3 regions of the Curtobacterium sp. MCJR17_043 genome follow, and region 2 is predicted to be linked to each of the others. Evidence: predicted binding sites of a transcription regulator. Region 2 holds the regulator's gene; each other region holds the start of a gene.

The links. The regulator HrcA, encoded in region 2, represses chaperone genes, less so after heat shock. The targets are predictions, from matches to a motif close to TTNGCACTCGNNNNNNNCGAGTGCNAA.
Region 1: the regulator HrcA is predicted to act here: its motif matches at 1,882-1,908, upstream of groES (co-chaperone GroES).
Region 3: the regulator HrcA is predicted to act here: its motif matches at 1,972-1,998, upstream of DEJ15_RS07190 (Hsp20/alpha crystallin family protein).

What each region holds. Positions count from the first base shown of each region.
Region 1 is NZ_CP126259.1:97,987-102,052, forward strand. Features, by position in the region: gene DEJ15_RS00415 (ABC transporter substrate-binding protein) at 1-161, shown strand, start outside; gene rarD (EamA family transporter RarD) at 407-1,366, opposite strand; gene groES (co-chaperone GroES) at 1,490-1,786, opposite strand; gene DEJ15_RS00430 (class I SAM-dependent methyltransferase) at 1,946-3,148, shown strand; gene DEJ15_RS00435 (DUF4190 domain-containing protein) at 3,262-4,066, opposite strand, start outside.
Region 2 is NZ_CP126259.1:1,772,149-1,776,214, forward strand. Features, by position in the region: partial or broken gene hemW (radical SAM family heme chaperone HemW) at 59-1,277, shown strand; gene DEJ15_RS09205 (DUF4870 domain-containing protein) at 1,291-1,584, opposite strand; gene hrcA (heat-inducible transcriptional repressor HrcA) at 1,919-2,941, shown strand; partial or broken gene dnaJ (molecular chaperone DnaJ) at 2,996-4,066, shown strand, end outside.
Region 3 is NZ_CP126259.1:1,367,572-1,371,637, reverse strand. Features, by position in the region: gene DEJ15_RS18115 (hypothetical protein) at 1-43, shown strand, start outside; gene DEJ15_RS07205 (mechanosensitive ion channel family protein) at 12-617, shown strand; partial or broken gene DEJ15_RS07200 (globin) at 614-1,115, shown strand; gene DEJ15_RS19425 (DUF8185 domain-containing protein) at 1,029-1,466, opposite strand; partial or broken gene DEJ15_RS19420 (DUF8010 domain-containing protein) at 1,654-1,899, opposite strand; gene DEJ15_RS07190 (Hsp20/alpha crystallin family protein) at 2,062-2,529, shown strand; gene DEJ15_RS07185 (hypothetical protein) at 2,651-3,058, shown strand; gene DEJ15_RS07180 (acyl-CoA thioesterase) at 3,055-3,915, shown strand; gene DEJ15_RS07175 (acyl-CoA thioesterase) at 3,981-4,066, opposite strand, start outside.

The sequences.
Region 1 (4,066 bases), 1.6 Mb from region 2:
TCCTCGACGACGGTGAGGACATCCACTACACCGGCCCGTCCGGCATCGGTCCGTTCGACTCCAAGAACGACCCGTCGAGCGCCTACATCGGCATCTACAAGTTCGACGGCGACAACAAGCCCGTGTACCAGAGCGCCATCCAGGGCTCGGTCTCGAAGTAACACCCGCACGACCGACGGCCCCCGGGAGCAGCTGCTCCCGGGGGGCCGTTCGCGTGGGCGGGGCATGCGGGCGGCTCGGCTGCGGGCGGGAGCGCGGAGACACCGGCGTCAGCACGTCACGCCGCCGAACGGTCGAGACGACGCGGAACAACGCGGCGTCTCGACATCGAAGCGGCGTCAGGGACAGACAGGCGCGTCCCGCAGGCGCGACTCGCTCGCCGGCCGGGAGGCCCGCCCCGCCCCCGTCAGTTCAGGCCGGCTCGGGTACGGCGTCGGGTCGCGCACCCCGCCGCGCAGCGGTGAACGAGTCGACGGTGAGCAGCACGAGCGCCGACCAGACGATCCCGAAGCCGATCCACCGCGAGACCGACATCGGCTCGTGCTGCACGAGCACCCCCACGAGCAGCTGCATCACGGGTGCGAGGTACTGCGTCAGCCCGAGGGTCGACAGGCTCACCCGACGGGCCGAGGACGCGAAGAGCAGGAGCGGCACCGCGGTCGCCGGCCCGGTGAGCACCGTGACGAGGGTGTGCACCCAGCCCTCGCTCGTGAACGTGACCCCGCCGCCGAGCCCGGTGACGCCGAGCACGACGAGCGCCCCCCACCGCGAGCGGGAGCAACCACACGGTCTCGATCGTCAGCCCGCTGAGTGCGTCGACCGTGCCGCCCACGCGCTTCTTGACGAGACCGTACGTCCCGAACGAGAACGCCAGCGCCAGCGAGATCCACGGCATCCGTCCGTACCCGACCGCGATGACGACGACGGCCAGGACGCTGACGCCGACGGCGGTCCACTGCAGGGGTCGGAGGCGTTCGCGGAGGACCACCACGCCGAGCGCGATCGTGACGAGCGGGTTGATGAAGTAGCCGAGCGCCGCCTCGACGGTGTGCCCCGTGGTGGTCGCGAGCACGTACACGGTCCAGTTCACCAGGATGAGCCCGGCGGCGATGCCCATGATGCCCATCACCCGCGGCTGCACGAGCAGGGACCGGGTGCGCAGCCACGAGCGGGTCGCGAGGATGGCAACGGCGCAGAACACCAGGCCGAAGACGATCCGCCACGACACGATCTCGAACGCGCCCGCCGGGGCCATGGCCGCGAAGAGCAGGGGCATGAGTCCCCAGAGCCCGTACGCGACGAGGGCCTGCACCACGCCGACGGATGCCTCGCTGCGCGCCGGACGCGTGGGACTCGGTTCACTCACGGAACCATCCTAGGAAGGCGGACCGACGGACGCGGGCGCACCCGGGCCTCCCGGCGGTCGTGGCGTCCCCGGGACGACGAACGCCCCGCCGGCCAGGCCGACGGGGCGTTCGTGGAGCAGATGTCAGTTCTCGATGACCGCGAGGACGTCGCGGGCGGAGAGGACGAGGAGGTCCTCACCCGAGTACTTGACCTCGGTGCCGCCGTACTTCGAGTAGATGACCTTGTCGCCGACGGCGACGTCGAGCGGCACGCGGTTGCCGTTGTCGTCGATGCGACCCGGACCCACGGCGACGACCTCGCCCTCCTGGGGCTTCTCCTTCGCGGTGTCCGGGATGACCAGACCGGAAGCGGTGGTCTGCTCCGCCTCCACCTGGCGGATGACGATGCGATCTTCGAGCGGCTTGATGCTGACGGCCACGGTGACCTCTTCTTTCTCGGTACGTGTTCGGTACTGACGAAAACCGGGTTGGCACTTCCCTGGGGGAGAGTGCCAACCCCAACTGTAGGACGTCACTGGCACTCGGTCAATCCGAGTGCCAGCGCGCCCCGCTCTGCCCGCACCTGGGAGGATCGGGGCATGGACGCCGCCGAACTGACCCAGCTGCTGACCCCGGCGGGGATGGACCTGCTCGACCGTACGCCCTCGGTCTCGGACGGCGGCGAGATCGTCCGGGTGGTGTCCCGCCTCCGGGCCGAGGGGCACGACCCCGCACTCGTCGCGGCGGTCCTCACCCAGGCGAAGCTCCGGCAGAAGGCCCGCGGCAAGTTCGGTGACTTCGCGGCGCGCATGCTCTTCACCGAGGCCGGGCTCGAACAGGCCACGCGGCTGCAGGTGGCCGCGCAGCACGCCGGACGCTTCGCCGCCGCCGGCCTGCAGCGGGTCGCGGACCTCGGCTGCGGGATCGGCGGGGACGCGCTCGCGATGGCGGCGCTCGACCTCGACGTCGCCGCCGTCGACCGGGACGAGGTGACCGCGGCCGTCGCGACGCACAACCTCGCACCGTGGCCGAACGCCCGCGTCGAGCTCGGGGACGCCGCCACGTTCGACGTCAGCTCCGTGGACGGGGTCTGGATGGACCCGGCCCGGCGGACGAGCGGGCACTCGGACACCCGACGACTCGCCGACCCGGACGACTGGTCGCCCTCGCTCGACACCGTGTTCGCCGCCGCGACGACGACCCCGACCGGCGTGAAGCTCGGCCCGGGCATCGACCGCGACCTGATCCCCGACACCGCCGAGGCGCAGTGGACGTCCGTCGACCGCGAGGTCGTCGAACTCGCCCTGTGGTTCGGTCCGCTCGCCCGTCCCGGAGTCCGACGGGCAGCGACCGTCATCGGTCCGCACGGCATCGCCGAACTCACGGGAGCCGCCGACGCCGAGGACGTCGAGGTCGGGCCTCTCGGTGCGTACCTCTACGAACCCGACGGCGCCGTCATCCGTGCCCGGCTCATCGGGGACCTGGCGCGGTCGATCGACGGCCGGATGCTCTCCGAGGGCATCGCCTACGTGACGAGTGACCGGGCGGTCGGGACACCGTTCGCGCAGGGGTTCCGCGTGCTCGACACGATGCCGCTCGACGTCAAGCGGCTGGCGGCACGACTGGCGGCGGACGACATCGGGACCGTCGAGATCAAGAAGCGCGGGGTGGACGTGGACCCGGCCGAGTTCCGCAAGCGCCTGCGACTGCGCGGGCGTGGTCGCGTCACGCTCGTGCTCACCAGACTGGAGGGCCGCCACACCGCCGTCCTGTGCGAGCGCCTCACCGACATGGCCGGCTGAGCGGTCCGGGTGCTGCGCTGCGCTGCGCGACACACGACGACGGGGCACCGCCGTGGTGGCGGTGCCCCGTCGTCGTCCGGTGCGGTCGTCCTGCGGAGCCGCACGCGAGCAGGTCAGGCGATGACGACGGCCGTGCTGCTGGTGTCGTAGCCGTTGTAGTCGTCGTAGCCCCCGTAGTTCGGGTTCTGGGCGGCGAAGACCGCGAACAGGATGAACCCCACGACGCCGATCACGGCCAGCGCGGTGATGATCCAGCCGCCGATGATGCCGGCGAGGGCGAGGCCGCGCCCCTGCTCACCGGTCTGCTTGATGCGTCCGAGGGCCACGTGCCCCATGATCGCGCCGGCGGGGCTGGTCAGGATGGTGAGCGGCCCGAACAGGAGTCCGCCGAAGGCGAAGACGATCGACAGGATCGCGAGCACGCTCGTCTTCTGCTGCTGCCCGTAGGCGTACGGGCTCGAGGCCGCGTACGGGTTGTAGCCGGCCGCGGTTCCTTGCTGGGCGCCGTACGACTGCTGGCCGTACTGCTGCTGGCCGTGGGGCTGCTGGCCGTAGGGCGACTGGCTCGAGGCCTTCTGTCCGCCGTACTGGCCCTGGGACCCCGAGGGGTTCTGCCCGCCGTAGGGGTTCGACGCGCCGTACGGGTTCTGCGAGCCGTACTGGCCCTGCCCGGCCTGCTGCGAGCCGTACTGGTTCGAGCCGGCCTGCTGCGCGCCGTACTGGTTCTGCGCGCCGTACTGGTTCTGCGAGCCGTACTGGCCCGCCTGCGAGCCGTACGCCGCGTGCGACCCGGACTGGCCGGGCGTCGCGTACGGGCTCTGCTGCGCGCTGGTCGACTGCCCGGAGGAGGCCGCACGTCCGCTCGGGTCGCCCGCCGGGTCCGTGACACCCTGCGCTGCCGACCCCTGGCCGGAGGAC
Region 2 (4,066 bases):
CCGGGGGGAGTGACGGGCTGGTGCTCCATGCCGTCCATGATGACGGAGAATGGACCCCATGCCGAGTGCTCTCCCGATCGCCGACCCCGCTCCCGCGGACGGACTGGTCGAACCGGCCCCCGGGACCGGCGAGGTCCCCTTCGGCGTCTACGTCCACGTGCCGTTCTGCCGGGTGCGCTGCGGGTACTGCGACTTCAACACGTACACCGCGTCCGAGCTCCGCGGGGTGCGGCGTGACGACTACGCCGGGCACGCGCTGCGGGAGATTGCCTTCGCCGACCAGGTGCTCGAGCGCTCCGGCATCCCGCGCCGCCCGGTCTCGACGGTCTTCTTCGGCGGTGGCACCCCGACGATGCTGCCGGCGTCCGACCTGGCGATGATCCTCAGGGCGATCGAGGACACGTGGGGCATCGTCCCCGGGGCCGAGGTCACGACCGAGGCGAACCCGGACTCCGTCGACGCCGACTCGATCGCCACCCTGCAGCGGGCGGGCTTCACGCGGATGAGCTACGGCATGCAGTCCGCGGTCCCGCACGTGCTCGCGACCCTCGACCGCACGCACGACCCCGAGCGGGTGCCGGTCGTCGTCGACCTCGCGAAGCAGCAGGGTCTCGACGTCAGCCTCGACCTCATCTACTCGACGCCGGGGGAGTCCCTCGACGACTGGCGGACGTCGCTCGACGCCGCGATCGCCTGCGCGCCGGACCACGTCTCGGCGTACTCGCTCATCGTCGAGGACGGCACCGCGATGGGCCGCGCGGTCTCGCGGGGGGGAACTCCCCGCACCGGACGACGACCTCGCCGCGGACATGTACGAGCTCGCGGACCGGGTGCTCCGGGACGCCGGGTACGACTGGTACGAGGTCTCGAACTGGGCGCGCGGCCCGCAGCACGCGAGCCGGCACAACCTGTCCTACTGGAAGGGCCACGACTGGTGGGGCGTCGGCCCCGGTGCGCACTCGGCGGTCGCCGGGACGCGCTGGTGGAACGTCAAGCACCCGGCCGCGTACGCGAACCGGGTGTTGCAGGACGTGTCGCCGGCGGCCGGTCGCGAGACGCTGGACGCCGAGACACGGTACGTGGAGCGCGTGCTGCTCGCCGCGCGGGTGCGCGGTGAGCTGCGCATCGACGAACTCCGCCAGGAGGCCCGGAGCCGCGTCGCCGGGCTCATCGCACGTGGGCTCGTGGACGGTCGGGCTGCGCTCGGCGGCTCCCTGGAGCTGACGTTGCAGGGTCGCCTGCTGGCGGACGCCGTCGTGCGCGACCTGCTCGACTAGCTCCCGGACGAGGTCAGGGCTTGAAGAACTCGATCGAGAGCGGGTACTTGTAGAACTGGCCCTGGTTCGCGGCGATGGCCGCCATGATGCCGAACACGATCGACACGATCGCGGCGGCTGCGATGACGAGGAACCCGATGCCGAGCACGGACGTCAGGCCGCCGGCGAAGTAGGCGATGGCCATCGTGATGTGGAAGTTCAGTGCCACCCGGGTGTGCTCGCGGACGAACTGTCCGCGGTCCCGCAGCACGAGGTAGGCGACGAGCGGGACCAGGATGTTGAAGAAGATGCCGCCGACGTGCGTCAGGGTCGCCCAGAGGCGCTGGTCCTCGGGGGGTCATCGGCTGCGGCGGCTGGTACCCGGCCGGGTACTGCTGCCCGGGGCGCTCCCACCCGCCGTACTGCTGACCGTTGCCGGGCTGCTGCCCACCCGGGTACTGCCCTCCGGGGTACTGCCGTCCGTCGGGCTTGCCGTCCCGGTGCTGCTCGGGGCCGCCGGGCTCCTGTCCGTAGCTCATGCCCGCAGCGTACCGAGCCGCCTGTGCAGAAGTCCCGCGACGTCGGCGGTCAGGCGTAAGATCAGCACTCGACCGGTGAGAGTGCCAGCCGGTCGCAGGTCAGCACGAGCGGAAGGGGAACCGGTGGTCAGCGAACGCAGTCTCGAGGTCCTCAAGGCCATCGTGCGCGACTACGTCGCCTCCCGTGAGCCCGTCGGCTCGAAGACGATTGTCGAGCGGCACGCCTTCGGCGTGAGCGCGGCCACGATCCGGAACGACATGGCGCAGCTCGAGGACGAGCAACTCATCATCGCGCCGCACACCTCGTCGGGGCGGGTGCCCACCGACAAGGGCTACCGGGTGTTCGTCGACCACCTCGCGGCCGCACGACCGCTCTCAGGTGCCCAGCGTCAGGCGATCGAGACCTTCCTCGGTGCGTCGAACGACCTCGACGACGTCCTCACCCGGACGGTCCGGCTGCTGAGCCAGTTGACGAACCAGGTCGCGCTCGTGCAGTACCCCACGATGGGTCACGCCCGCGTGCAGCACGTCGAACTGGTCCGTCTCGCCGACACCCGGCTCATGGTGGTCCTCATCACCGACACTGCCCGGGTCGAGCAGCGCGTGATCGAGACCGACGTCCCGTTCGACGAGTCCGCCCTGACCGAGGTGCGGTCCGTCGTGAACGGTGCCACGGTGGGCCTGCCGCTGCAGGATGCACCGCACGCGCTCCGCGCCATCCCCGGTCAGCTCCGTCCGGAGGTCCAGCCGCTCGCCGGTGTGGTCGTGGCGAGCCTGGTCGAGCAGGTCGCGGCGAACCGTCAGGACCGCCTGCTGATGGCCGGCGCGGCGAACCTGGCCAAGAGCGAACAGGACTTCTCCGGCGGACTCTTCCCGGTGCTCGAGGCGATCGAGGAACAGGTCACCCTGCTCCGCTTGTTCGGGGAGATGCAGGTCGACGACATCGCGGTCGCGGCGAGCATCGGTGCCGAGAACGCGGAGTACGGTCTCGACGCGACGAGCATCGTCGCGGGCGGCTACCTCGCCGCGCGCGGCGAGATCGCCAGACTCGGCGTCCTCGGTCCGACCAGGATGGACTACGGCACGAACATGGCCGCTGTCCGAGCGGTCGCCCGCTACCTGTCGCGGCTGCTCGGCGAGAACTGACCGCCGCGTCCGTCACCACCCCCCGCCCACCCACGCACCCCCCCTGAGGAACACTTGGCAGACCACTACGACGTCCTCGGCGTCCCGCGCGACGCCTCCGATGCCGACATCAAGAAGGCGTACCGGCGGCTCGCGCGGGAACTCCACCCCGACGTGAACCCGAGCCCCGACGCGGCAGAGCGCTTCAAGGACGTCACGCACGCGTACGACGTCCTGAGCGACCCGGAACAGCGTCGTCGCTACGACGCCGGTGGGCAGGACAGCCCCTTCGGCGGTGGGGGGCGCCGGCTTCAGCGACATCTTCGACGCCTTCTTCGGGGGGCGGCGGCGGCGGTGGCGGCCGGGGGGACCGGTCCACGCAGTCGTGCCGAGCGCGGCGGCGACGCCCTGCTCCGGCTGGAGGTCGACCTCGACGAGGTCGTCTTCGGCACCCACAAAGACCTCGAGGTCGACACGGCGGTCCTCTGCGACACGTGCGGTGGCTCGTGCTGCGCGCCCGGGACGAGTCCGCAGACGTGTGACATCTGCGGCGGCTCCGGACACATCCAGCGCCAGGTCCGCTCGCTCCTCGGCAACGTCGTGACGAGCGCCCCCCTGCGGCACCTGCCGCGGCTACGGCACCGTGATCCCGAACCCCTGCCCGACCTGCCAGGGCCAGGGCCGTGTCCGGGCCCGTCGGACGGTGCCGGTGGACGTCCCCGCCGGCGTCGACACCGGTCTCCGGCTGCAGATGCCCGGCCAGGGCGAGGTCGGTCCCGCCGGTGGTCCCGCCGGTGACCTGTACCTCGAGGTCCGGGTGCGCCATCACGACGTGTTCAGCCGCGACGGCGACGACCTCCTCGCCACGCTCGAGGTGCCCATGACGGACGCGATCCTCGGCGCCACGACGACCATCGACGGGCTGGACGGTCCGGTGGAGCTCGAACTCCGTCCGGGCGTGCAGAGCGCCGACGTCCTGGTGATCAAGGACCGCGGCGTGACGAAGCTGCGCGGCTCTGGCCGTGGCGACCTGAAGGTCGGCGTGCACGTGGTCACCCCGACCAAGCTCTCGCACAAGGAGCGGCAGCTCGTCGAGCAGTTGGCGAAGACGCACAAGGCCGGCGCCCCGCAGCTGTCCCGCTTCCA
Region 3 (4,066 bases), 400 kb from region 2:
CCGGCATCTTCATGATCCTCGAGGACCAGGCCGGCGTCGGTGACGTCGTCGACACCGGCCAGGCCACCGGGGTCGTGGAGTCCGTCGGTCTCCGGGTCATGCAGATCCGCGACGTGAACGGCATCCTCTGGTTCGTGCCGAACGGACAGATCCTCCGCGTCGGCAACCTCTCCCAGGGCTGGTCCCGTGTCCTCGTCGACATCACCGTGCCGTACGACACCGACATCGACGCCGTGCAGGACGCCCTGCTGCACGCCGCGGTCACCATGTCCCAGGAGGCCCGCTGGCGGCAGCGCATCGTCGAGAAACCGGAGATCTGGGGCCTGCAGTCGATCACCGACACCGGCATGGTGTTCCGCCTGGTCGTGAAGACCCGCGCGTCGGAGCTCGACGTCGTCGGACGGGAACTCCGCGTGCGGCTCAAGCGCGGCGTGGACGAACTCGGGGTCACCCTGCCGGCGATGGCCATGATCATGCCGGAGGGGTGGGAGAACGCCACGTCGGTGAACGGCCTCCGTCCCGTCCGCACCGCGCCGGTGCCCACCCCCCGCGCCGCGGGCCCGCCGCGGCCGGATGAACATCCTGGGCCGGGCGATCCGGACCGGCGACGACAATGACCCTGAGGACACCCCATGACCGGACCCGCCATCCCCCCTCGGTCCCCCCCACGGGTGAGCCGGCCCCGGGCGTCCCCGCGCAGCCCGTCACGCTCCGGGTCGGACTCGGCGGGGCTGCGGCGAGCGGTTCCCTGTTCGACCGCATCGGCGGCGCCCCGACCTTCGACCGCCTGGTCCGCCGCTTCTACGAGGGCGTGCAGCAGGACGAGGTGATCTGGCCGATGTACCCGGCAGACGACCTCGACGGCGCGGTCTGGCGGCTCTCGCAGTTCCTCCAGCAGTACTGGGGCGGCCCGTCGACCTACAGCGAGCAGCGCGGCCATCCCCGGCTCCGGATGCGGCACCACCCGTTCCGCATCACCCCCCGAGGCACGCGAGCACTGGCTCCAGCACATGCAGGACGCGGTCGAGTCACTCGACCTCGCGCCCCTCGACGAGGCCGAACTGTGGGCGTACCTCGACCGCGCGGCACACGCGATGACGAACGCGTTCGACTGACGGGAGCGGCGGCCGCCGCCGCGGCGGAACGACGGACGGGAGGCCCGTGGCGACCCCGCCACGGGCCTCCGGTCCGTCCGTCAGGAACTGAGCGTCCAGGCCCGCCGCTTCACGAGCACGTGCCCCCCTGGAGGTCGTCAGCCGGCTCCACGGCCCCGTCTCGAACAGCCGGACCGGTTCGGTCCCGAGGAAGCCGAGGCTCTCGGCGGCGAAGCCCGCGCCGGCCGGCAGGTGCTCGACGCCCGGGATCGGCCGACCCCAGACCTCGGAACGGACGCGGCGGACGATGGACTCCCCCCGAGCTCGTCGGCACGGAGGCGGCGACCTCGTCGATCCCCTGGCGCGCAGCACGGTGCAGCAGTTCCGCCGACACGTCGGGCAGCGGCACCCAGCCGCCGCGGGGCGGGGAGATCGCAGCCCAGGTCACGGTGTGCACCTCGAGCGGCAGCTCGACCTCGATCGGGGTCGCCCGGGTCGGGTCGGCTGCGTCGGCGTGCTCCACGTCGTTCGCCTCCGCGAGCAGACGCAGGCGCTCCTGGAACGAGCGGAGCGGCACCACGACGTCGATGTGCTCCGGCTGGGTGAGGGCGAACGTGCGCAGACCGAGCACGGTGGGCAGTTCGTCGAGCAGCCCGAGCGGGTAGAGGATCGCCGTGTAGACGGCCAGGACACCGGAGTCGGCGATGAGGCGGACGGACCCGTCCTCGATCCGAGCGGCTCGTCCGAGGTAGGTGCGGAGGTCACCGAGCGAGGCGGCGTCGGGAAGGGTGAACGAGCTGCTCATGTCACCGTCGATCCTAGCCGCGACCGTCCTGACGCTCCCTGGTCCGGCCCTCAGCGAGCTCTGAGCCCACTCTTGGCACTCTTCGGGTTCGAGTGCTAGAACGGATGGCAGTTGAGTCACGGCGACTCAACCGCGAAGCACTCAGTGAAGGAGTTGATTCAGATGGCCATGACCTTCGATCCGTTCCGCGAGCTGGACCGTCTCGCCGGATCCCTCCTCAGCGGAGCAGCAGCCGGGCCCCGCTCGATGCCGATGGACCTCTACCGCGCCGGCGACCACTACGTCATGGACGTCGACCTGCCCGGAGTCGATCCGGGATCGGTCGACATCGACGTCGACGGATCGGTCCTCACCATCCGGGCCGAGCGCACCCTCGGGGCTCCCGACGGCGCGCAGTGGCTCACGCGGGAACGCCAGCCCGGCTCGTTCGTCCGTCAGCTCACCCTCGGCGACGGCCTCGACGTCGAGCGGATCGCCGCGCACTACGACAACGGCGTGCTGAGCGTCACGATCCCCGTGCAGGAGTCGTCGAAGCCCCGGAAGATCGCCGTCAGCACGAGCGGTGCCGACACCGGTTCCGCGGCCGGCGCGCAGCCGCTCGCGGTCGGTCAGGGTGGCTCCGGCAGCTGAGCCGACGCACCCCGAGGGCGACGGGCCGACCCGCAGCGGGTCGGCCCGTCGCCCCGCCTCCCGATGGCACAGCCGTCGTCCCCACCCATCTCGTCCCGTCTCGTTTCCTCCTGTCCCGCCCATGCCACACCTCGTCAACGCACTGCTCTCGGTCCTCGTCGTCACCGGGCTGCTGGCCGGCCCGAGCCTCCGTCCTCGTCTCGCCCTGTTCCTGGGCGGAACGGGTTCGGTCGTCGCCAACCACCTCGTCTGGCTCGTCGCACCCGACCTCTGGTCCCGTGCGCTCACCCCGTGGGTGGCCAGCGTGGGTGGAGCGCTCGTCGCGGTGGCGGCGTGGAGTCTGCTCCGGACGTCCCCGACGGCGGCGGGTCTCGTCGACCCGCAGGGAACGGTCTCCGCGGACGTCGCGGACGACGCCATCGAGCAGGAGGACCCGGCCCCGTCGGGCGTCGTCGACCGCGGCGCCGCGATGGGTGCGCCCGCGCCCTCCTCGGCCACACCGGGACCCGTTCGTAGACTGGCGGCGTGATCCGCGAACCCGACTTCCTCACGACCCTGCGACTCGAGGACACCGGAGCGAGCACCCGCGAGACGATCCTGACCGGTGCCAGCCACTGGTCCCCCGGAGGACGGGTCTTCGGCGGCCAGGTGCTGGCGCAGTGCATCGTCGCGGCGCAGGCCACCATCGAGGGCCGTGACATCCACTCCGTCCACGGCTACTTCCTGCGCCCCGGTGCGATCGACGTCCCGATCACCTTCGGTGTGGAGCGCATCCACGACGGCCGCTCGTTCGCGACCCGACGGGCGCAGGCGTACCAGAACGGTCTCCCGATCTTCTCGATGATCGCGTCCTTCCAGGTGCCGGACGCCGGAGCGGAGCACCAGGACCCGTTCCCGGTGGACGTCCCCGACCCGGAGTCGCTCCCGTCGGCGGCGTCGGTGCTGGGCGCGGTCGACCACCCCACGGCGCAGGCCTGGGCGGAGCGGTCGATCGACCTGCGGCACGTCGACGGTCCGGTCTACTTCGACGTGCAGGGCGCCCGCGTCGCGCACCAGGCGGTCTGGTTCCGGGTCGAGGGCGACCTACCCGACGACCCCGCTCTGCACCGCGCGGTCCTGGCCTACGCGAGCGACCTGTCCCTCCTCGAACCGATCATGCGTCGGCACGGCGTCGCGTGGGGCACCCCGGGCGTGAAGCTCGCGAGCCTCGACCACGCGATGTGGTGGCACCGCGACGGCCGGGCGGACGACTGGGTCCTCTACGCGCAGGAGTCGCCGAGCGCCCAGGGCGGTCGGGGGCTGGCGCTCGGTCGCATGTTCTCCCGCGACGGCCGGCTGCTGGCGACCGTCGCGCAGGAGGGCATGATGCGCCTCCCCATCGCGTGAGACAGGCCCCGCTCGACGAGCGGGGCCTGTTCCGGTGCGGCGGAGCGGTCAGCGCCGGACCGGGGTCACGGCCGGGAGAACCGCACGGCCGGCTCGATGTACGGCTGACACGCCGCCCGCTCGGCTTCGGTGAGCCGTCGCGGTCGGTTGG